Regions from separate parts of the Marinomonas sp. 63XJN7_9_ISO-PGPR-S23-217 genome, predicted to be linked through region 3. Evidence: predicted binding sites of a transcription regulator. Region 3 holds the regulator's gene; each other region holds the start of a gene.
What was found. The regulator sigma-54, encoded in region 3, starts transcription at its own class of promoters, with help from an activator protein. The targets are predictions, from matches to a motif close to TGGCACNNNNNTTGCTNT.
Positions count from the first base shown of each region.

Region 1: a site for sigma-54 is predicted at 2,317-2,334, ahead of AC0VYI_RS16525 (P-II family nitrogen regulator). Genes of this name have one in related genera too.
Region 2: a site for sigma-54 is predicted at 1,942-1,959, ahead of AC0VYI_RS07905 (putative urea ABC transporter substrate-binding protein). Genes of this name have one in related genera too.
Region 4: a site for sigma-54 is predicted at 3,314-3,331, ahead of glnA (glutamate--ammonia ligase). Genes of this name have one in related genera too.

Region 1 covers NZ_CM149678.1:3,522,584-3,527,760, forward strand. The annotation lists gene AC0VYI_RS16510 (FAD:protein FMN transferase) at 1-884, shown strand, start outside; gene AC0VYI_RS16515 (hypothetical protein) at 950-1,498, opposite strand; gene AC0VYI_RS16520 (acyltransferase family protein) at 1,629-1,907, opposite strand; gene AC0VYI_RS16525 (P-II family nitrogen regulator) at 2,405-2,743, shown strand; gene AC0VYI_RS16530 (ammonium transporter) at 2,798-4,105, shown strand; gene AC0VYI_RS16535 (IS1182 family transposase) at 4,204-5,177, shown strand, end outside.
Region 2 covers NZ_CM149678.1:1,688,735-1,693,911, forward strand. The annotation lists gene AC0VYI_RS07890 (ROK family protein) at 1-596, shown strand, start outside; gene AC0VYI_RS07895 (AAA family ATPase) at 632-1,273, opposite strand; gene AC0VYI_RS07900 (hypothetical protein) at 1,363-1,668, opposite strand; guanidine-I (ykkC/yxkD leader) riboswitch at 2,008-2,116, shown strand; gene AC0VYI_RS07905 (putative urea ABC transporter substrate-binding protein) at 2,179-3,231, shown strand; gene AC0VYI_RS07910 (ABC transporter permease) at 3,331-4,149, shown strand; gene AC0VYI_RS07915 (ABC transporter ATP-binding protein) at 4,146-5,003, shown strand; gene AC0VYI_RS07920 (urea amidolyase associated protein UAAP1) at 5,024-5,177, shown strand, end outside.
Region 3 covers NZ_CM149678.1:3,137,056-3,142,232, reverse strand. The annotation lists gene mgtE (magnesium transporter) at 1-1,217, opposite strand, end outside; gene AC0VYI_RS14705 (HPr family phosphocarrier protein) at 1,226-1,495, opposite strand; gene AC0VYI_RS14700 (PTS sugar transporter subunit IIA) at 1,520-1,972, opposite strand; gene AC0VYI_RS14695 (RNA polymerase factor sigma-54) at 1,990-3,480, opposite strand; gene lptB (LPS export ABC transporter ATP-binding protein) at 3,568-4,293, opposite strand; gene lptA (lipopolysaccharide transport periplasmic protein LptA) at 4,294-4,824, opposite strand; gene lptC (LPS export ABC transporter periplasmic protein LptC) at 4,808-5,177, opposite strand, start outside.
Region 4 covers NZ_CM149678.1:659,945-665,121, forward strand. The annotation lists gene ntrC (nitrogen regulation protein NR(I)) at 1-523, opposite strand, end outside; gene glnL (nitrogen regulation protein NR(II)) at 520-1,605, opposite strand; gene glnA (glutamate--ammonia ligase) at 1,824-3,230, opposite strand; gene thiI (tRNA uracil 4-sulfurtransferase ThiI) at 3,564-5,015, shown strand.

The DNA of each region.
Region 1 (5,177 bases), 390 kb from region 3:
TGGAATCTTCTTTCAATACTACCTTGGCACAGATCGACAAAGAATTATCGACTTATCGACCAGACTCCTACATTTCCGAATTCAATAGCAGCCCATCAACAAAATGGCAGCCAGCTTCCCAAGATTTTATTGACTTGATCAACATCGCCAAAGACATCAATAAAAAATCAGAAGGTTGTTACGACCCAACCATCGGTCCCCTATTTGATTTATGGGGCTTTAAAAAAGACACTCTCCATGTACCAACGGACGCAGAAATAGCGGCAACAAAAGCGGATATGGGACTGGATAAAATCCAAGTTGACGAAAAAGATAAACTTATTCGCAAGACAAACCCGTTAGTCCAATTGGATTTCTCTTCCATGGGTGAAGGCTACACCATAGGTAAACTGAGTAAGATACTTGAATTGAAAGGAATCAATAACTATCTCGTTGAATTTGGTGGCGACATGAAAATCAAAGGCCACAAACCAGATGGTAAAAAATGGCGTATCGCCATTCAACGCCCTATCAAAGAAAAAGATGGTTCACAAAAAGTGTATAAGATCATTACCATCGAAGATGAAAAAGGCGTCACACTAGATACATCCGGAACGTATAACCATTACTTTGACGATAAAGGGGTAGAATACTCACATATTCTGAATCCAAGCACTGGCCGCCCTGTTACTCACGATTTGGTTTCTGCCTCTGTTTTCGGTACAAATCCAAGAATCAGCGATGCTTGGGCAACCACAATGCTATGTCTTGGACCTGTCGAAGGGGCTAAAATAGCCAAGAAACAACATCTCGAAGTGTTCTTTATCGAACATAAAAATGGCAAATTTGTAAACTCAGAGAGTGAAGCCTTATCTTCTAGTAAGCGTGTCAAATTCGACAAATAACCTGAGTCACAATAAGAAGTTGAGTAAATGAATTTACTCAACTTCTCTTCATAACCGAACAATTCTTACAAGAGATACTTCCATCTAGCATTTAACCTAATCAGAAAAAAAGCGGCCACAAGTGTCAGTGGTATTGTCGACAACATCAGTTTTATACCACTAAGATTGGTCTCACTGCGTAGGATATTTAAGAAGAACAAATGAACAAAGAAAACAGCTGAAGAATATAAAGCAATTTTTTTACTATCAAATGGCATTGTCATTTTCATACAAAGTAGAAAAATTGCCGGACAGACAATAATCAAAGAGAGAAAATTATCAAACCCCTTTTGACCATGAGTTAATAAAAAATCAACGTAGGACTCAGCCAATAAAGCGAGTACACCACATACACTTAAAACAATAATGAAACGTAAGGAAATTGCGCGATGCAATGCGTGCTTGTGAATCAAAAAACCAATGCTTAAAAACGGAAAAGAAAGCAGTAGTGGCCCTCGGTGAAGCGGTGTAAACATCAAAATTTTATTAATATAAGCACTATGAAACCACTGATAATTGGCAGCATATTGGATAAACACGCCGAGCAAAAATGTCACAATAACACAGGCCAACAAACAAGCACTAGAGGCATACCTTAAACATTATAGCAACCCAGCCCCCAGCAACATACCGGACAAATACCAGAGATGATAATATCCAAATATCAAGGTCTCAGATAACCGTAGAAGACTTCCCCAAGAACCGTCAGGCCGTTTGCCACCAAAACACAGAATATAAGGTCATCCAGAGGATGTAGAGAATGGCGATTCTTTTAAACCAAGATGGATGCTTATCAGTAGAAACAACCGAAAAGAAGAAAAAACCATTAATCACCAAAAAAACGGGCACAACCATTCTAAACAGTCCTTGAACCGTTAAATAGCTCATTAATGCATTCACCTGAGATAAAAAACCAGCGTGTAATGCAACCACCATAAAAGCCATCACTAATTTTAGAATATCCAGAGAAGCATTTCGTTCCAAAACCATAACCTATGTATTTTTATCAATCTATATACTCTATTTTCCGATGGTCATGGACGCAATCAAGGACACGTAAAAATGAAAAAGGAAGATGTAAAGTAAAGGGAATAAAATTTACTGCCCTGAAACAGCAGTGCTTACTTCTGAATTTAGGCATAAACGGCTGCTCTAAAAAAACCGACACATTGAAAATTGAACAAGTGTTCATATTTTCTTATATTTTACTCAAATCATACGAAATAATGACAATTTACCATCATTTATAGCACCAAAAAAGAGCAACACCTCTCCATAAAACGCTCCATGTTAGGGCAAAAACAAATAATGAAGCGCTATTTTGACACGTTTTATCCTTTTGATCCCTAGAAAACATCATGGGTTGCTTTAATTTTTATGTAAACAGCACATATGGCACGGTGTCTGCTATAGGAATAATTAGTCACATAAAAACACATTTCTTTGTCGCGTTAGAAAATAAGAAATCTCAGGAGGCATATATGAAACTGCTTATTGCTATCATCAAGCCATTTAAACTTGATGAAGTTCGTGAGGGACTCTCCGAAATAGGTGTTCGTGGTATTACCGTAACAGAAGTCAAAGGCTTTGGACGACAAAAAGGGCATACAGAATTGTATCGTGGCGCCGAATATGTCGTTGATTTTTTGCCAAAAGTAAAAATTGAAGTCGCCTTAGATGACGCATTAGTTGATAAGGCTATGGATGTTATCTGCCAATCAGCTAATACAGGCAAAATTGGCGACGGCAAAATCTTTGTATTGACACTTGAGAAGGCTATTCGGATCCGCACCGGAGAAACCGACTCTGATGCTCTCTAATAATCAATAACACATCCCCCTACCATAAATATAGCTAAAACAGAGGCAATATTGATGAACATTAAAAGACTAATACCGACCATAGGTGGAGCTCTATCTCTACTTAGTCTATGGATGATTCCCTCCCAAGCAATGGCTGATACACCTAGCCTTGATAGTGGGAATACCTCGTGGATGATGGCATCAACAGCGTTGGTGCTATTGATGACTATTCCGGGTGTTGCCCTCTTCTACGGCGGTATGGTGCGCCGTAAAAACCTACTGTCTGTTGCCGCCGCGACTTTCGCTATCACCTGCTTGATTACCATTATTTGGTCAATCGCTGGTTACTCGCTTGCTTTTAAAGGCGATGGTGCGTTTATTGGTAACCTAAGTGCACTGTTTCTAAACGGTATTGGTTATAAAACGTTAAGTGGCTCTATTCCTGAATCGGTATTCATGACCTTTCAGATGACCTTCGCAATCATCACACCGGCCTTGATTATTGGTGCCGTTGTAGAACGAATGAAGTTTTCTGCCATGCTATGGTTTATGGGTTTGTGGTCCTTGTTAGTTTACTCCCCTATTGCTCACATGGTTTGGGGTGGCGGTTGGCTCGGTGGCGACGGCGTGCAAGATTTTGCAGGCGGTACCGTTGTGCACATTAATGCGGGTGTCGCAGGTTTAGTTGCAGCACTAGTACTTGGCAAACGTAAAGGCTATGGAAAAACAGCAATGCCTCCCGTTAACCTTGTCTATACCATGGTTGGTGCGTCTCTTCTGTGGGTCGGCTGGTTTGGCTTCAACGCGGGTTCTGAGTTAGCAGCAGACGGTACAGCGGGCATGGCGATGGCCGTGACACAAATTGCAACAGGGGTTGCAGCAATGGCTTGGATGTTTGTTGAATGGGCAGCTCGCGGCAAACCAACTCTTCTCGGTATGAGTTCAGGTGCGGTTGCCGGTCTTGTAGCGATTACCCCAGCATCAGGCTTTGTAGGACCAATCGGTGCGTTCGCAATTGGTATCGCAGCAGGTCTTGGTACTTTCTGGTCTTCTGTCTACCTGAAAAAAATGCTTGGCTACGATGACTCATTGGACGCTTTTGGTGTTCATGCGGTAGGAGGCATTATTGGCGCACTACTAACTGGCGTATTCTCAGCGGCCATATTCGGCGGTGCTGGCCTGAATGATAATGCACACGGCAGTATTCTTAGCCAAGTGATTATTCAGGCAAAAGGGGTAGGCTTTACCATTATTTACGATGCGATTATGACCTTTATCATCATTAAAGCAATTGATATGGTTATGGGCATCCGAGTAACTGAAGAAGAAGAAACCGAAGGCCTTGATACATCTCTACATGGCGAGCAGCTATACGAATAATCACTGCCAGCACAAATATCTAAAGGGCGCTTACAAGAGCGCCCTCAGACTGCTGATAAAGTCCTCGCCATTCGGCGGGGATTTTTTATAATAACGGCATGCTTAAAGAACGCCCTCAAACCCAGTCTACTTTAGAGTTTGTTTCCATCGACGAGCTCGTCCCCAGTGATCACTTGCTTCGCAAGATTGATCGAATTATTGATTTTTCCTTTCTACATGATCTTGTGAAGGATTTTTATTGCGCGGATAACGGTCGTCCCGCTCTCGATCCTACTCTCATGTTTAAGTTGCTATTTATTGGCTACCTTTTTGGTATTCGTAGTGAACGTCAGTTGATTAGAGAGGTTCAAGTTAATGTCGCTTATCGTTGGTTCTTAGGTTTAGGCCTGACTGACAAAATTCCCGATGCTTCCACTTTGAGTGCAAACCGCACACGTCGTTTTAAGGAATCCGATATCTATCAAAAGATCTTTGATGAGATCGTACTCCAGGCTATAAAACACAAGTTAGTTGGCGGAAACACCTTTTATACGGACTCCACACACCTTAAAGCCAATGCGAACAAAAAGCATTTTGAAAAAGTAGTGGTTGAACAGTCCCGACAGGCGTATATGGATGAGCTCGATAAGGCCGTTGAGGAGGATCGACTCGTTCATGGAAAAAAGCCTTTACCACCTGAAAAAAACAAGGTGGAGAGTCGTGAAATCAAGCAGAGTACGACGGATCCAGAGAGTGGCTATATGGTACGAGATACTAAGCCCAAAGGGTTCTTCTACTTAGATCACCGAACGGTTGATGCACGTTGCAACATTATTACTGACGTACACGTCACCGCAGGCAATGTCCACGATGCTGTCCCTTATTTAGAGCGATTGGACCGAATCAAAGAACGCTTTAAGCTTTTCATCACATCGGTCGGAGTCGATGCGGGGTACTTTACCTCGGCAGTTTGTCATGGGTTAGAAGAACGACATATCTATGCCGTGATGGGCTATCGTCGTCCTAATCACAAGAAAGGCTTCTTCTATAAACGCGAATACAAGTACGACAGGGAACAAGATGTCTACTTCTG
Region 2 (5,177 bases), 1.4 Mb from region 3:
AACTTCTTTTTGGTCCAGATTTAAAAGCTCAAGATCTTGTGTATTTTTTTGTTGGCACTTTTATTGGTGGTGGCGTGGTCTTAAATGGAAGTGTTTTCCCAGGATTACGAGGCGGAGCCGGCGGATTTGGCCCGTTACGTGTACCGGATGAGCGTGGTGGTGAGCGCTTAGTTGATCACGCATCCCTTGTGACGTTAGAACACATGATGACAGAGCAAACATTGCCCATAGCGCAAGATATTTATTTAGAAGCGTTTGATTGGTCACAAGGGGAAGAAGCGGTGAGTGCTTGGTTAAAACGCGCTGGCCGTAGCTTAGGCCACGCTATTGTTTCAACCTTGGCTGTGATTGATTTTGAAACGGTTGTCATTGATGGCGCTTTTCCTGCGACGATTCGGGAGAGGCTTATTCGGGAAATAGAAGCACAATTGGATAAGCTGGATTTACAAGGTATTGTGAGACCGGTTATCAATGCCGGGCATTTTGCTCATGTTGCTCGTGCTTTAGGAGCGGCGGGTTATCAAATTTCAACAGAGTTTATGATTAATCAAAATACTCTGCTACGAGAGTCCCCCACCACATTCTTAAATGACTAAGTTCTTAAGTGATTAAGCCGCAGGTCAACTAAAGATTATTCATAGAGCGTCAGGTCTGCTGGGAGACTGGCGTTAAGCACCAGTTTTGCGTTGATCAAGTCATTATCATGGGTTTTCTTTAGCGCATCTCCTAAAGAATAACCAAGACCAAGCCATCTTGATTTTAATCTTTCTTCTAAGATACTTAAGGAAGACCGTAAAAATACAGTCATATCAAATAGCTGTGCAATGTCTCTCCATTCTGGCGCATCCAGTAGCAGGTAATTGCCTTCAACAATGATGATATCAACCTCTTTCTTAAGTAGCCCAGCATCAATAAAAGAGCGATCCAGCTTTCTAAAAAAAATAGGGTAGCGAATATCTCCTTCTGCTTTTTTCACATTCGTCAGTAAATGGCTTAAGCCATTGACATCAAAGGTTTCAGGAGATCCTTTGCGAGGGAGTAAATGACGCTGAATCAGAATCTCATTGTCATAATGAAAGCCATCCATGGGCAATAAAGCGGATGTATTTCTGTCTATCGATTGGTTATTTAATGCTGAGACAACGGATTCTGCAAGCGTTGACTTTCCGGAACCTGGAGGCCCAGCAATGCCTATCAAAATGCGCTGTTGGTTTTGATGTTTTTGATAAATGAGCTTTAGAATGCTCTCTACATTGTCTTTTAAGGTATCCATCAACGAGTTTAACCTTGGTCAAAAGGGCTTGGGTTTTCAAACAGGTGATATGCTCACCCTGTATTCAACATGGTTTGTTGCGTAACGCATCAATTTGGTAAAAAAATTAGGGCAGTGATGCCGACTAATTGCAGTTTTTGTAAGGTAAAAGTTAAGTTGTAGGGCGAGAAAAAGTTCGAATCTAACGGTATGCCAGCAATCAATAGGAAGAATAAAAGAAGAGCTGTGAGAACTTTTGATCTTTTTGCGACTAACTCTCGCACTATTATAAAAAGTGGGTGGTTATTTGTCCTGAGAGTTAAATGGCTCTTAATTCGTTGGCGAATAGCAAACACATTATCGGCCATCAAGGTTTCTGCTATGGCTGTCATCGTTCCGGCTTTCGTTTTCATCATTATTTTCCTCCGGTTTTAAGCACTACAGATCGCGTGACTTTTCTGATCAAAATGGAATCATGCATCCGTCGGGACCTCTTGGGCAGATCAAAAATAGTACAAGAGTATTAATACTGTCAATAATTAATTTTAAATGAATTAATTAATTTTTGCTCTATCGCAGTGCGTTTTTTGCTCTATGACCCAAGATGTTTCATTCTTTCTATGCATATTTTTTGACGTTTGAGGCCGCTATTCTTCATTAATCCTGTTAAAACAAGAGGATTGCGCAATTGGCACACTATCTGCTTTATGTAAGTCAAGTTCGTACCCTTGGGAAGTCGAGCTTCACAATTTGATGTAATAGAAGGCTAGGGTTCCGGCTATATAGAAAAATATAGTGACTGGTCCGAGAGCATTCGACCTTGTCAGTTTCAAGGTTACACGGCGGGACAAAAGCCCGGGAGACCACATGGCGATATTTGCCAAGGGTACTCCGTGTGTAATGTAAAAACTGAAAAGGTGACCGCTATGCAATACTCCGCGAAAAAGTTAACCGTTCTGCTTTGTTCTATTCTACTGTCTGCCAATGTCTTGGCAAAAGACCACTTCAAAGTCTGTTGGTCCATTTATGCGGGTTGGATGCCTTGGGCTTATGCTCAAGAGTCCGGCATTATCAAAAAATGGGGCGACAAATACGGTATCGATATCGATGTCGTACAAATCAATGACTATGTTGAATCCATGAACCAATATACCGCAGGTCAATTTGATGGCTGTACTATGGCGAACATGGATGCCTTGACGATTCCCGCTGCCAGTGGCGTAGACAGTACGGCATTGATTGTCGGTGATTACTCCAATGGTAATGATGCGGTTATCTTGAAAGGCAAAAAGCATCTAAAAGACATTAAAGGCCAAAACGTCAACTTGGTTCAATTTAGTGTGTCTCACTATTTGCTTGCCCGCGCCTTAGCTTCGGTGGGAATGAGCGAAAAAGACGTGAACGTGGTGAACACCTCTGATGCAGACATGGCATCGGTGTTTGGCACCAGTGACGTAACGGCCGCTGTGACATGGAACCCCATTGTCAGTGAGATTCTACAAATGCCGAACACCTATGATGTGTTTGACTCTTCTCAAATCCCAGGCGAAATCCTAGACACCATGGTCGTCAATACCAAAACCCTTAAAGAGAACCCTAATTTTGGTAAAGCCCTTGTTGGTGCCTGGTATGAAATCATGGGCTTGATGCAAGGTAACAGCGCGAAAGCCAAAGAAGTTCGTACAGACATGGCCGAGGCAGCGGAAACAAACCTTGCTGGTTACGATGCGCAATTGGCAAAAACCCACATGTTCTATACGCCACAATCAGCTCTTAAGTTGGTCGATAGTAAACAACTCTACGCCACCATGAAGCACGTTGCTGAATTCTCGTTTGCGCACGGTTTATTAGGTGATGGGGCGCCAAGTGCAGGGGCGGTTGGTATTCAAATGCCGGCTGGCGTATTTGGCGATAAAAACAATATCAAACTGCGCTTTGACCCTACCTATATGCAAATGGCTGCCGACGGAAAACTGTAACTCACCTGACAAACGCATTCTCTGGAGGTCTGGCTTCCCTTGGTTTTCATTGAGAAAACTAAGGGAAGAAGATCGAAGAGAGTGGTCATGGGACTCAACATGAAAAAAATGATTAATTTAAAACCAAGCAGAACCAGTGCGATTATTATCGGCCTACTGCCTTTTGTTCTGTTATTGGTGATCTATATGGTGAGCTCGGATGCCCGCTTAGCGATCAACCCCAGTGATAAAATGCTGCCTGCGTTCAGTCAAATGGGCGATGCGATCTACCGTATGGCGTTTGAGCCCAGTCGTCGGACGGGGGACTATGTGTTCTGGCAGGATACGTTGAGCAGTCTGGGGCGTTTAGGGGCGGGGGTGCTGATTGCGGCGTTGCTGGGATTGGTTATAGGTTTATTAACGGGCGCCTTACCTGTGGTGAATGCCAGTTTTTCCCCTTTGCTGACCGTGATTTCATTGGTGCCGCCTTTGGCGTTGTTGCCGATTTTATTCATTGTTGTGGGATTAGGGGAGGCCTCGAAAATCACCCTGATTGCCATCGGGATTACCCCGTTTATCGCTCGGGATATTCAGCGGCGAACACAGGAAATTCCGACAGAACAGCTGGTGAAAGCACAAACACTTGGAGCAAGCACCAGCCAAATTTTAATTCGCGTGTTGTTACCGCAAATCATGCCGAAACTGATTGATGCGATACGCTTGTCATTGGGCTCGGGCTGGCTGTTTTTAATCGCCGCAGAAGCCATCTCTTCCACTGATGGCCTCGGCTATCGCATTTTCTTAGTACGTCGCTATCTTGCCATGGACATCATTTTGCCTTATGTGGCGTGGATTACTCTACTGGCATTCTTGATTGACTTCTTATTGGCGCGATTGAATCGACGACTCTTTCCTTGGAGTCTGGAGGGGGGCGCATGAGTCAATCTATTCAGACAAAGACTGCCGTATCCAACGTGAAGAAGGCCGCTGTGACACCCATTATTCAAGGTACCAACATAGGCAAATCCTACGGGCAAGACATTATTCTCGAACGGGTCAATGTCTCGGTGCAAGAAGGGGAGTTTATTACCTTAGTAGGGGCTTCTGGTTGTGGCAAAAGTACCTTTTTGAAAATGATTTTAGGGATTGAAACGGCCACCGAAGGGGAATTGCTATTGGATGGCAAACCGATTCCCAACGAACCTGGTTCCGATCGCGGCATTGTGTTTCAGCAATATTCAGTGTTTCCCCATATGACCGTGTTGGAGAATGTCATCGCGGCTAAGGGCTTTCAAAAATCCTCTATCACTGGCTACTTATTTGGCAAAGAAAAAAAAGTCGCCAAGCAGGAAGCCGCTGAGATGCTGGCACAAGTAGGGTTGGGTCATGCCTTGAATCGTTATCCCCACGAGTTATCTGGCGGTATGAAGCAGCGGCTTGCCATTGCCCAAGCGGTGATCTGTAAACCACGCATTTTACTGCTGGATGAGCCTTTTGGTGCATTAGACCCAGGTATTCGGGCGGATATGCATGCCTTGGTATTGGACCTTTGGCACAAACATAAACTGACCATTTTTATGGTCACCCATGATTTAAAAGAAGGCTTCTACCTCGGCACACGCTTATGGGTATTCGACAAACTGCGTCATGACCCCCATTCCCCCAATGCCTATGGCGCTTCAATCACCTATGACCTACCGGTAGGTCATATGCCTGAGCCGCTTTATGACGAAATCGATCAACAGCTTCGACCGCTTACTAAAATGGAACAGCCCATTTCGAGTATGGAATAGAACGCAGAGGAACATTTATTATGAAAAAGTACGAAACCATTATTCCGGCCGCTAGCCACTGGTCACTGCGTGTGCGCCGTGGTATGCAAATGACCCTCACAGACATCGAAGGCGATGCCAATGTGGGCATGGTGTTTTACAACCCAGAAAACTTATTGGAGCGTTACAACGCGC
Region 3 (5,177 bases):
GTCAGTGCAGCAATCAAAAGGTTGATGATTGTCGCCCCCGCAATGATATAGGCAATCTTGATGTTGTCAAACCAAACTGCTGTCAGTATGGCAATAATGGCTGACCAAAGGAGTCCGTTGAGTAGGCCGACAATCAGTTCTCTATTTAATAGCCATCGCATATTGGCTGAGCCAATCTGATCCAAAGCGATCCCACGTATGACCAAAGTGAGAACTTGAGAGCCAGCAATGCCTCCCATGCTGGCGACAATGGGCATTAAAACGGCCAGTGCGACCACTTGGTTGAGCGTGTTTTGAAAAAGACCAATGACATAAGAAGCAATAAAGGCGGTGATTAAGTTGATGCCTAGCCAAACGGCACGGCGGCGTGTGGTTTTCATGATTGGCGAGAAGGTGTCTTCGTCATCGTCCAAACCGGCCATACTGAGCATGGAGTGTTCGGCCTCATCTCGAATGACATCGACTACGTCATCAATGGTAATGCGTCCAAGTAGCTTTCCTGTACTGCGATCAATAACGGGGGCGGAAACCAAATCCATTTTTTCAAACACTTGAGCGACTTCGCTTACGGATGTGTTTGAGTGGATGGTGGTGTGGTCAGTTTCCATAATGTCACGTACGGTGGTTTTTGGATCACAGACAAGGAGTTTTGCTAAGGGGAGGATCCCTAATAGTCGATTTGAACGACTGACAACTAATAAGCTGTCTGTCATGTCAGGAATTTGTTTATATTGTCTAAGGTAACGAAATACTCTATCTAAGGTGACATTAGGTCGAATGGTAATAGTGTCCGTGTTCATTAAGCCACCGGCGGAGTCTTCCGAGTAGCTTAATAAGGCTTCAACTCTTAGTCTATCCTGAGGGGACATGGATAAGAGTACTTCGCTTACCACTTTGTCTGGGAGATGTTGCAGTAAATCGGCTAAATCATCGCTTTCAAAGTGTTCAGATACCGCGACCACTCGATGGGTGCTCATGTTTTCCAAAAACTGTAAGCGTATGTCTTCGTTAAGATACTGAAGAACTTCGCCTTGGTTTTTGTCTTCAATGAGTTCCCAAAGTTGCTTACGTTCTTTAGGAGGTGAGGATTCTAGAAGGCTAGCAACCTCTTGTGCGGGTAAGGCGCCATTTAGCAAATAGCGCGTCTGTAGTGTGGCGCCAGACTCTAAAGACTCTGTGACCGTTTGTAGGTGGGCGAGTGTATTTTTATCTGGCATTGTTGTCCTTATTCGTCTTCTCCAAAGCGATTATTGATTAATGCAATAATCGCTTTGATGGCATCCTCTTCATCTTCTCCATTTGTTTTTATGGTGATGTTGGTGCCTTTACCAGCAGCTAGCATCATCATTGCCATAATGCTTTTACCATCAACGTTGCGCCCGTCTTTCTCGATGGTAACATCACAAGAAAATCGAGAAGTGGTTTCGACCAGTTTTCCTGCGGCTCGTGCATGTAGGCCAAGTTTGTTGATGATGGTGACCGACTCTTCCAACATACCTTTTTCCTTATTATATTAAATCTAATTCAATAGTGATTCTAATTCATCAAGAAGGGCTTGGTTGGTCTCGGCCGCTCTTAATTTATCGAGTTTTTCGGTAGACTGCGCCAACTCAGCAATTTCTGACAGGGTTGATAAGTGGTTATCGCATTCGCTAGGAGGCACGATTAAAGCAAAAATTAAATCCACGTTTTGCTTATCCACGGAGTCAAAGTTAATGGCGGATTGCAATGACATCACAACCAGAGCTGTATGGTTAGCGCTTTCCAAACGGCAATGGGGGATGGCAATACCATTGCCTATGCCAGTACTACCAAGTTTTTCGCGTCCTAATAATGCATCATAAATTGCTTCGTTGTCGCAATGTAATCGATTTGACGCAACATCAGCAATGCTTTCTAGTACGCGTTTCTTGCTAATAATATCCTGTTTGGCGATAACGAGTTCAGCTTTCAATATAGATTTCAAAGGCATAAAGAAATGTATCCGTATTAGAAGAGTCGTTTACGTTCATTAGAAGGCGGAATATTCATCGCCTCGCGATATTTTGCCACCGTTCGTCTAGCAACCTGAATACCCTGTTCCGCTAAAATGCTGGCTAGTTTGTTGTCGCTAAGCGGTTTTTTGGCAGGCTCTTCGTTAACGAGCTTCTTAATCATAGCTCGAATAGCGGTCGAAGAACATTCCCCTCCAGAAGCGGTATTGACATGGCTGGAAAAAAAGTACTTCAGCTCAAAAATGCCTTTTGGGGTATGCATGTATTTTTGTGTGGTTACTCGGGAAATAGTGGACTCATGCATGCCTACTTCTTCTGCGACATCATGAAGTACCATGGGTTTCATCGCTTCTTCACCAAGCTCAAAGAAATCGATTTGTCGATTTACGATGCAGCTGGTGACTTTTAGTAAGGTTTCATTACGGCTTTGCAAGCTTTTCATGAACCATTTAGCTTCTTGTAAGGAGTTTTTGATATACGTGACGTCTTCTGATGTGGAAGCCGTTGATGCCATGGCCGAATAGGTTTCATTTATCTTAACCGGTGGAAGAGCGTCATTGTTCAGTTCAACTTGCCAGACGTTATTACGCTTTCTAACAGACACATCGGGGATAACATAATCCGTATCGTCTGCATCAATAATGGATCCTGGTCGTGGATTGAGTTGTTGTATTAGTTCAATCACTTCTTTGAGTGATTCTTCTTTCAATTTTGTTTTCCGGCTTAACTGTGCAAAATCGCGATTACCCAGCAGAGGTAAATAATTGTCTACTAAATTATAAGTACTTTTGTACAAAGGATGATCGCGGAAAAGTTCTAATTGAACTAACAGGCAATCACGCAGATCAATAGAACATACGCCGACCGGATCAAAGCGTTGTAAACGGTGTTGAACAGCAATGACTTCATCAAGCTCAAGGTCTTCAAGTTCAGTGCTCAATGATTCCCAAATGTCATTTGGGGTAATACTCAAGTATCCGTCGGACTGAACGCATTCAATGATGGCGTAAGCAATTTCAATATCCCGATCAGACATGTGCGTGAGATTAAGTTGCCAAATTAAATGGTCTTGAATGCTTTCTTCTGGCGCGCTACGACTTTCAAAATCCCCATCATTTTCATAGTTATTTGAGTGGCTGACAGACGCTGAATTTTGATAGGTATCATCCCAGTCACTATCAATGGATAACTCTTCTGGAATGCTGTCAGTCCATTCTGATTCGACTTTTGCTTCTTCGCTATTATTTGACTCAGCCTTTTTCTCGGCAGAGTGTGTGTTATCACTGTCGCGTTCTCTCAATGCGGATGAGGTATCACTTGAGGTATATTCCTCATCGTCAATTTCCAGTAGTGGATTAGACTCCAAAAATTCATGGATCTCCTGTTTTAGATCCAGTGTTGAAAGTTGCAGTAGACGAATGGCTTGCTGCAGCTGTGGTGTCATGGTCAGTTGTTGACCGAGCTTTAATTGCAAAGACTGCTTCATAGAGCAACTCTTTTATCGTTAAGTTGAAAGTAAGAAATATGGAACAAGTTATGCATGTTACTCCCTTTGAGTTGCAAAAATAAGAGGTTATAAGCGGAAGTCGTTACCTAAATAGACTTTTTTCACTTGTTCGTTGTTGATAACCGTGTCAGCATCCCCTGATGCGATGATATGACCATTACCAACAATGTAGGCTTTATCACAAATGTCGAGGGTTTCCCTGACGTTGTGGTCGGTAATTAACACCCCAATACCACTTTCTTGTAAGTGCCTGATAATGAGCTTTATATCACCCACTGAAATAGGATCCACACCAGCGAATGGTTCGTCAAGTAATATGAACTTGGGGTTCATCGCCAGTGCCCGCGCGATTTCAACTCGGCGCCGTTCACCACCAGACAATGCCATACCCAAGTTAGAGCGAATGTGAGTGACATGAAATTCTTTTAATAAACTTTCTAGTCGTTCTTTTCTTTGAGCTTTATTAAGTTCTTTTCGTGTTTCAAGAATGGCATAAATATTGTCTTCTACCGACATTTTTCTAAAAATAGAGGCTTCTTGGGGGAGGTAGCCTATGCCTTTTTGAGCTCGGGTGTGCATGGCATTCTTGGTGATGTCTTGACCATCGATAAAGATGCCGCCAGCATCGTTGGTGACCATGCCAACGATCATATAGAAACAGGTTGTTTTGCCCGCGCCATTAGGACCAAGCAAGCCAACCGCTTGACCTGACTCGACAGAAAGTGACACATCTTTAACCACTTGGCGTTTTTTATAACTTTTTGCGAGGTTTTTTGCTTCTAAAACAGCCATTTAGTTCTCTTTTTTCTGTGAGGATTCTTGTTGTTTTTCGGTTTGTGGTTGTAGAGTCATAGAGACTCGGCCTGATCCTTCTTTTTCGGCGCTGAAGGTGCCATTGTTAATGTAGTACACAATATGGTCAGCAGTGATTTTATCGTCCATTCTATTCAGGTAGCCGTCTCCAAAAATTTCTACTTTGGACTGAGCCGTCTTATAGACAACTTTATTGCCACGGCTAATCATCATATTACCTTGCCAATCGATTTGCTGGCTAAATTTGGCAGGATGGCCCGTTGCGATTAGCTCGGTAAATTTACGTGTTTTAGGATTGGTGATGACTTTCAGATACTGAGCTTGAATTTCAATCGTACCTTGTTTTACAAATACGTCGCCCGTGTAAACGGCTTCGCCTGTTTTTTGATCAAAGTGGGCTTGATTGGACTGTATATTTAGTGGTTTGCTTGTGTCGTCTGGTAGCGCTACTACCCATTGGCTTATGAATAAGCTGGTTAATAAAGTACAGACCTTAATGTGTTGCTTCATACTGTCCTCTTACAGATCCTGTCATTTTAACTTCTTCTGTGTTGATATAAGTGACAATGACATCGGCAGTTGTTTCGCCTTGTGTTGAGTGGATTTTTGCATTTCCTGTACTCGTAAGTGACTGTTGTTTATCTAAATAGCGAATATTGTCCGCTGTTAGTGTGATGTCTGGTGAGTCTACGTAATGTTTTATGGCAGATGCATCATCTGTTAGTAGGATATCACTACTGCCATCTTCAATTATCCCTTTTTTTCCTTGTGCTTCCCAGTTCCCCGTTTTTTCTACTCTTTTTACCTTTGGGTTTTCGAGAAGTGTCTTTGCGCCCTTGTTGTAATGTAGACCTTTATCAGCG
Region 4 (5,177 bases), 2.5 Mb from region 3:
CCCCATTAATCAATACCGTGATATTGGAGTTTGCTAGACGACCTATGGCGCGGAAGACTTCCTGCATGGCGGGCGCTTCACCGATAATCTCTTTATCAACTTGCGCTTCAATTTCAGCGACTTCTGCTTCATCTAAGTTGGGCATGGACTTACGATGGTGCAAGATGGCGCGCTTAACGAGACTAACCGCTTCTTCTACGTCGAAAGGTTTGGGCAGATACTCAAAGGCGCCACCTTGATAAGACGCCACAGCACTTTCTAAATCTGAATGGGCTGTCATGATGATAACAGGTAAGTAGGGATGCTCTCTTTGTAACTTTTCAAGCAGTGCTAGTCCATCCATACCAGGCATTCGAATATCACTGATGATGGCACTAGGCTGCTCTTGATTGAGCATTTTGACAAGGTTGTCGGCGGAGTCGAAAAGCTGACATTGGATGCCTTCTTGTTCAAGTGTCTTTTCTAAGACCCAGCGTATGGATCTGTCATCGTCGACAATCCATACCGTCTCTTGTTGTGTCATGGGTTCTCCTCCTTATCTTGAGATGCTGTCTCGATAGGTATCAGGACATTAAATTCTGTTCTTTGTGGATGGCTGTTGCATTCGATAATGCCGTTATGTTGATGAACGACCGACTGGGAAATCGAAAGCCCGAGACCCGTTCCGTCAGCACGCCCACTCACCATGGGATAAAAAAGTGTTTTCATAATGTGTTCGGGAATACCTGGGCCATTATCAATAATGCTTACTTTACAGACGAGGCGATGACGCTTGGCTCCGATCGTAAATTGACGAAGGGCGCGAGTGACTATCTTAATTTCTTTATGTTGGTTTTCTTCTTGCTCTAAAAGAACTTGCATGGCGTTACGAGTGACATTGAGCATGGCTTGAATCAATTGGGATTCATCACCAATGATATCGGGAATACTCGGGTCATAGTCACGAATCAACTCAATCTGACCATCTGCTTCCACCAAGATAAGTTGTTTAATTCGCTCCAATACTCGGTGAATATTCAATGGTGCTTTTTGGGGCAGCTGACGTGGTCCGAGCAAACGATCCACTAAGTCCCTAAGCCTATCAGATTCTTCAATAATGACTTGCGTATAGTCTTTTAGCGCTTCATCGGTAAAGGCTCGACTGATCAATTGTGCTGCTCCACGAATACCACCGAGTGGGTTTTTTATCTCGTGGGCTAAGCCACGCACTAATTCTTTACTTGATTGGTGGTTCGCAATCAGCTCGTCTTCTTGGGAGATGCGCTTCATGCGATCCCGAGGGTAAAACTCAATCAGTAGACTGTCCGTAGTATTCATGGTGCCGGTAATTGGCGTCACTGTGTAATCACAGAACAATTTTTTTCCATTAGCGCGTTCGACTTCGGCATCCCGCTTTGTGAAAGGATGGCCTGACTCGATGGCGGCATACAAAGAAGCAATGCTTTCTTCGTTTTCACGAAAAGCTGCTCCGATATCTTGGCCGTAAATACGTCGGCGACTAACTGCCAACAGCATTTCGGCTGCCGGATTTAAATATTCAATCCCGAGCTCGCGGTTAACTTGAACCACGGCGGTCGATAAGTGGTCTATTAATAAGCTATACACTTGGGTGCCTCTCTATTGAATCTTATTATGTGCAAAATACGAACCAACATTGGGCAAATCAATAAGGCCTGTTTATACGGGGTTTGCTGGATAGAGTCTATCTAATTGCACTGTTTTGGTGCTATTAAGGTTGTTTGATTTATTTTAGCGCAAAAAAAAGCCCCGATATAAGGCGAGGCTTTTTACTAAAAATACTGACTTTTTATTGGCTACAATGCTTATACGCTGTAGTAAAGTTCGAACTCAACTGGGTGCGTAGTCATTGATACACGAAGCGCTTCTTGTTTCTTAAGGTCGATATAGGCATCGATCATGTCGTCAGAGAATACGCCACCTTGAGTTAGGAACTCGCGGTCTTCGTCTAGATTGCGTAGAGCTTCTTCTAGGCTGCTACAAACTTGTGGGATCGCCAAAGCTTCTTCTGCTGGAAGGTCATACAAGTCTTTATCGGCAGCATCGCCAGGGTGAATTTTGTTTTTCACACCGTCAAGGCCTGCCATCAACATAGCTGCGAAGGCTAGGTATGGGTTAGCGGTTGGATCAGGGAAGCGAGCTTCGATACGCTTACCTTTAGGGCTAGCAACGTATGGAATACGGATAGAAGCAGAACGGTTACGAGCTGAGTAAGCTAGCATAACTGGGGCTTCGAAGCCTGGAACAAGACGCTTGTAAGAGTTAGTAGAGGCGTTAGTAAACGCATTCAAGGCTTTAGCGTGCTTGATGATACCGCCGATGTAGTAAAGAGCAGTTTCAGAAAGGCCAGCGTATTGGTCACCTGCGAATTGGTTAACGCCATCTTTCCAGAAAGATTGGTGAACGTGCATACCAGAACCGTTATCGCCAACGATTGGTTTAGGCATGAAAGTCGCTGTTTTGCCGTATGCGTGAGCAACGTTATGTACGCAGTACTTAAGGATTTGTACTTCGTCTGCTTTTTTAACCATGGTGTTGAATTTAACACCGATTTCGTTTTGACCAGCCGTCGCTACTTCGTGGTGGTGAACCTCAATAGCTAGGCCCATGGATTCCATTGCGCCACACATTGCACCACGTAGGTCATGGTGAGAATCAACAGGTGGAACAGGGAAGTAGCCGCCTTTCACTGTAGGGCGGTGACCCATGTTGCCGCCTTCGAATTTCTTGTTAGATGCCCAAGCGGCTTCTTCTGCATTGATTTCTACAGAACAACCAGACATGTCTGCTTTCCAGCGAACATCATCAAATACAAAGAACTCTGGCTCTGGACCAAAGAAAGCAGTATCGCCAAGGCCAGTAGATTTTAGAAACTCTTCGGCGCGTAGTGCAACAGAACGAGGGTCACGGTCATAACCTTGCATTGTAGAAGGTTCGATAATGTTACAGCGAACAATGACAGTTGCTTCTTCTGTAAAAGGATCAATTAGGGCTGTATCGTCTTGTGGCATCATGATCATGTCTGATTCGTTGATGCCTTTCCAGCCTGCAATGGATGAACCATCAAACATTTGACCGTTTTCAAAAAACTCTTCGTCGACAGAAGATGCTGGAATAGACACATGCTGCTCTTTACCGCGGAAGTCAGTAAAGCGAAGGTCAACCCACTTCGCGTCGTGCTCAGCAATCAAAGCAAGGGTCTTGTTTGACATAGTTGTTCTCCAATTTTAATTTAAACAAAAAGTATTCGACTTTGTGAAAAAGCGTGCCAGCCGTAAGCACAATGTCCCAATATAAAGCATAACTTATGCCAGAATGTTGGGCATTATAAAAAAACCTTTTAAAACATTGCCTTAAAAAAAAACTCATAAAAAACGCACACTTCTGTGGCCAGCTAAAAGACAATACAATAAATAAATGAACCAATAAAGGGCAATAAAACCTGCGTATGCTTTATATTGGTGCAAAAATGTCGGTTTTCGTTCTCGTCTTCTTTTATTATACTGTGCGCCTTTTTTAACCATCTGGTATGCGTTGCAATTCCTATGAAATTTATTGTTAAGTTCTTCCCTGAAATCACTATCAAAAGTCGTCCAGTGAGAAAGGCGTTTGTAAAGCAACTTCGTCATAATATGAGGTTGGTTCTTAAAAAGCATGATGCTGATGTTGTTGTGGCGGGTAATTGGGATTTCATCGAGGTGCTTTCTGAAAAGGATGAGCTACGTGAGGATTTCACCACAGCTCTGTCTAATATTGCTGGTATCGCGCATTTTCAGTTTGTTCGTGAGTTTTCATTTACAGATCTAGATGACATTGTGGAAGAAGCCATGGTGTCTTATGGCGAAATGTTAAAAGATGCTGTTTTTGCTGTTCGAGTCAAACGAGTTGGTCACCATGATTTTACTTCGGTCGAGGCTGAGCGTTACATTGGCGGCTGTTTAAAAGCGCGTAGCGGCGCCTTAGCGGTGCGTTTGAAAAACCCTGAAGTACTGGTGCCTATCGATATTCGTGATCAGCGCGTGTGGATAATTGAACAGCGTGTAGAGGGCTTGGGTGGATACCCATTGGGTTCCCAGGACTCAGTATTGTCTCTTATGTCTGGGGGATATGATTCCACTGTCAGTTCTTTTATGACAATGAGTCGAGGTCTAAAAACGCACTTTTGCTTTTTCAACCTAGGTGGCGATGCCCACGAAATTGGTGTGAAACAAGTCTCTAACTTTATTTGGGAGAAGTACGGCTCCGGTCTTAATGTTAAATTTGTAACGGTACCTTTTGAAGTAGTGGTGGGGGAGATACTGACCAAGGTTGATAATGCTGAAATGGGGGTTATCCTCAAGCGTATGATGCTAAGAGCGGCTTCTAAGGTAATGGAAGGTGTAGGGGCGAAAGCGCTGGTAACCGGCGAGAGTGTCGCGCAAGTCTCTAGTCAAACATTAATAAATTTGAAAGTCATCGATCAAGTGACAGACGAATTGGTGCTTCGTCCGCTGATTACCACTAATAAACAGGCTATTATCGATAAAGCCATTGAGATTGGCACCGCGCCTTTTGCGGCCAGTATGCCAGAATTCTGTGGTGTGATTTCCGTCAACCCGACTACTCGTGCCCGTATGCACCGAGTAGAACGCGAAGAAAGTAAATTTGATTTTGCGGTGCTGGAAAAAGCGGTGGAAGAGGCTCAAGTTATGTCTATCCAAAATGTAATGGATGATGTAGCAAAACAATATCAAGGCGAGGTTCCAGTCGTCCGTATGCCTGTCGGCGATGAAGTAATAGTGGATATTCGTCATCCGGATGAAGCGGCGAAGCGTCCTTTGAAAGTCAGTGGTCGTCCGGTTAAAGTGATTCCTTTTTTTGCGTTAGAGTCTAGCTGGCATGATTTAGACCAAGAGACAATGCACCTGTTATATTGTGGTAAAGGTGTCATGAGTCGTATCCATGCGTCTTATTTGTTGGGTAAAGGTCGAACTAACGTAGGTATTTATTTGCCTTAACTCCCTCTTAATATGAGATTAGCCCAGCAATGGGCTGTCTAGTATTTATATCAATGAGCCTCCAATAGGTATTTTGTCCTGCTTATTTGATAAATTGCAGGGGCTGAATAAACAGTAATCACACTGACATAAAAGTGATGCAAAATGGTCACAATAGGTTTG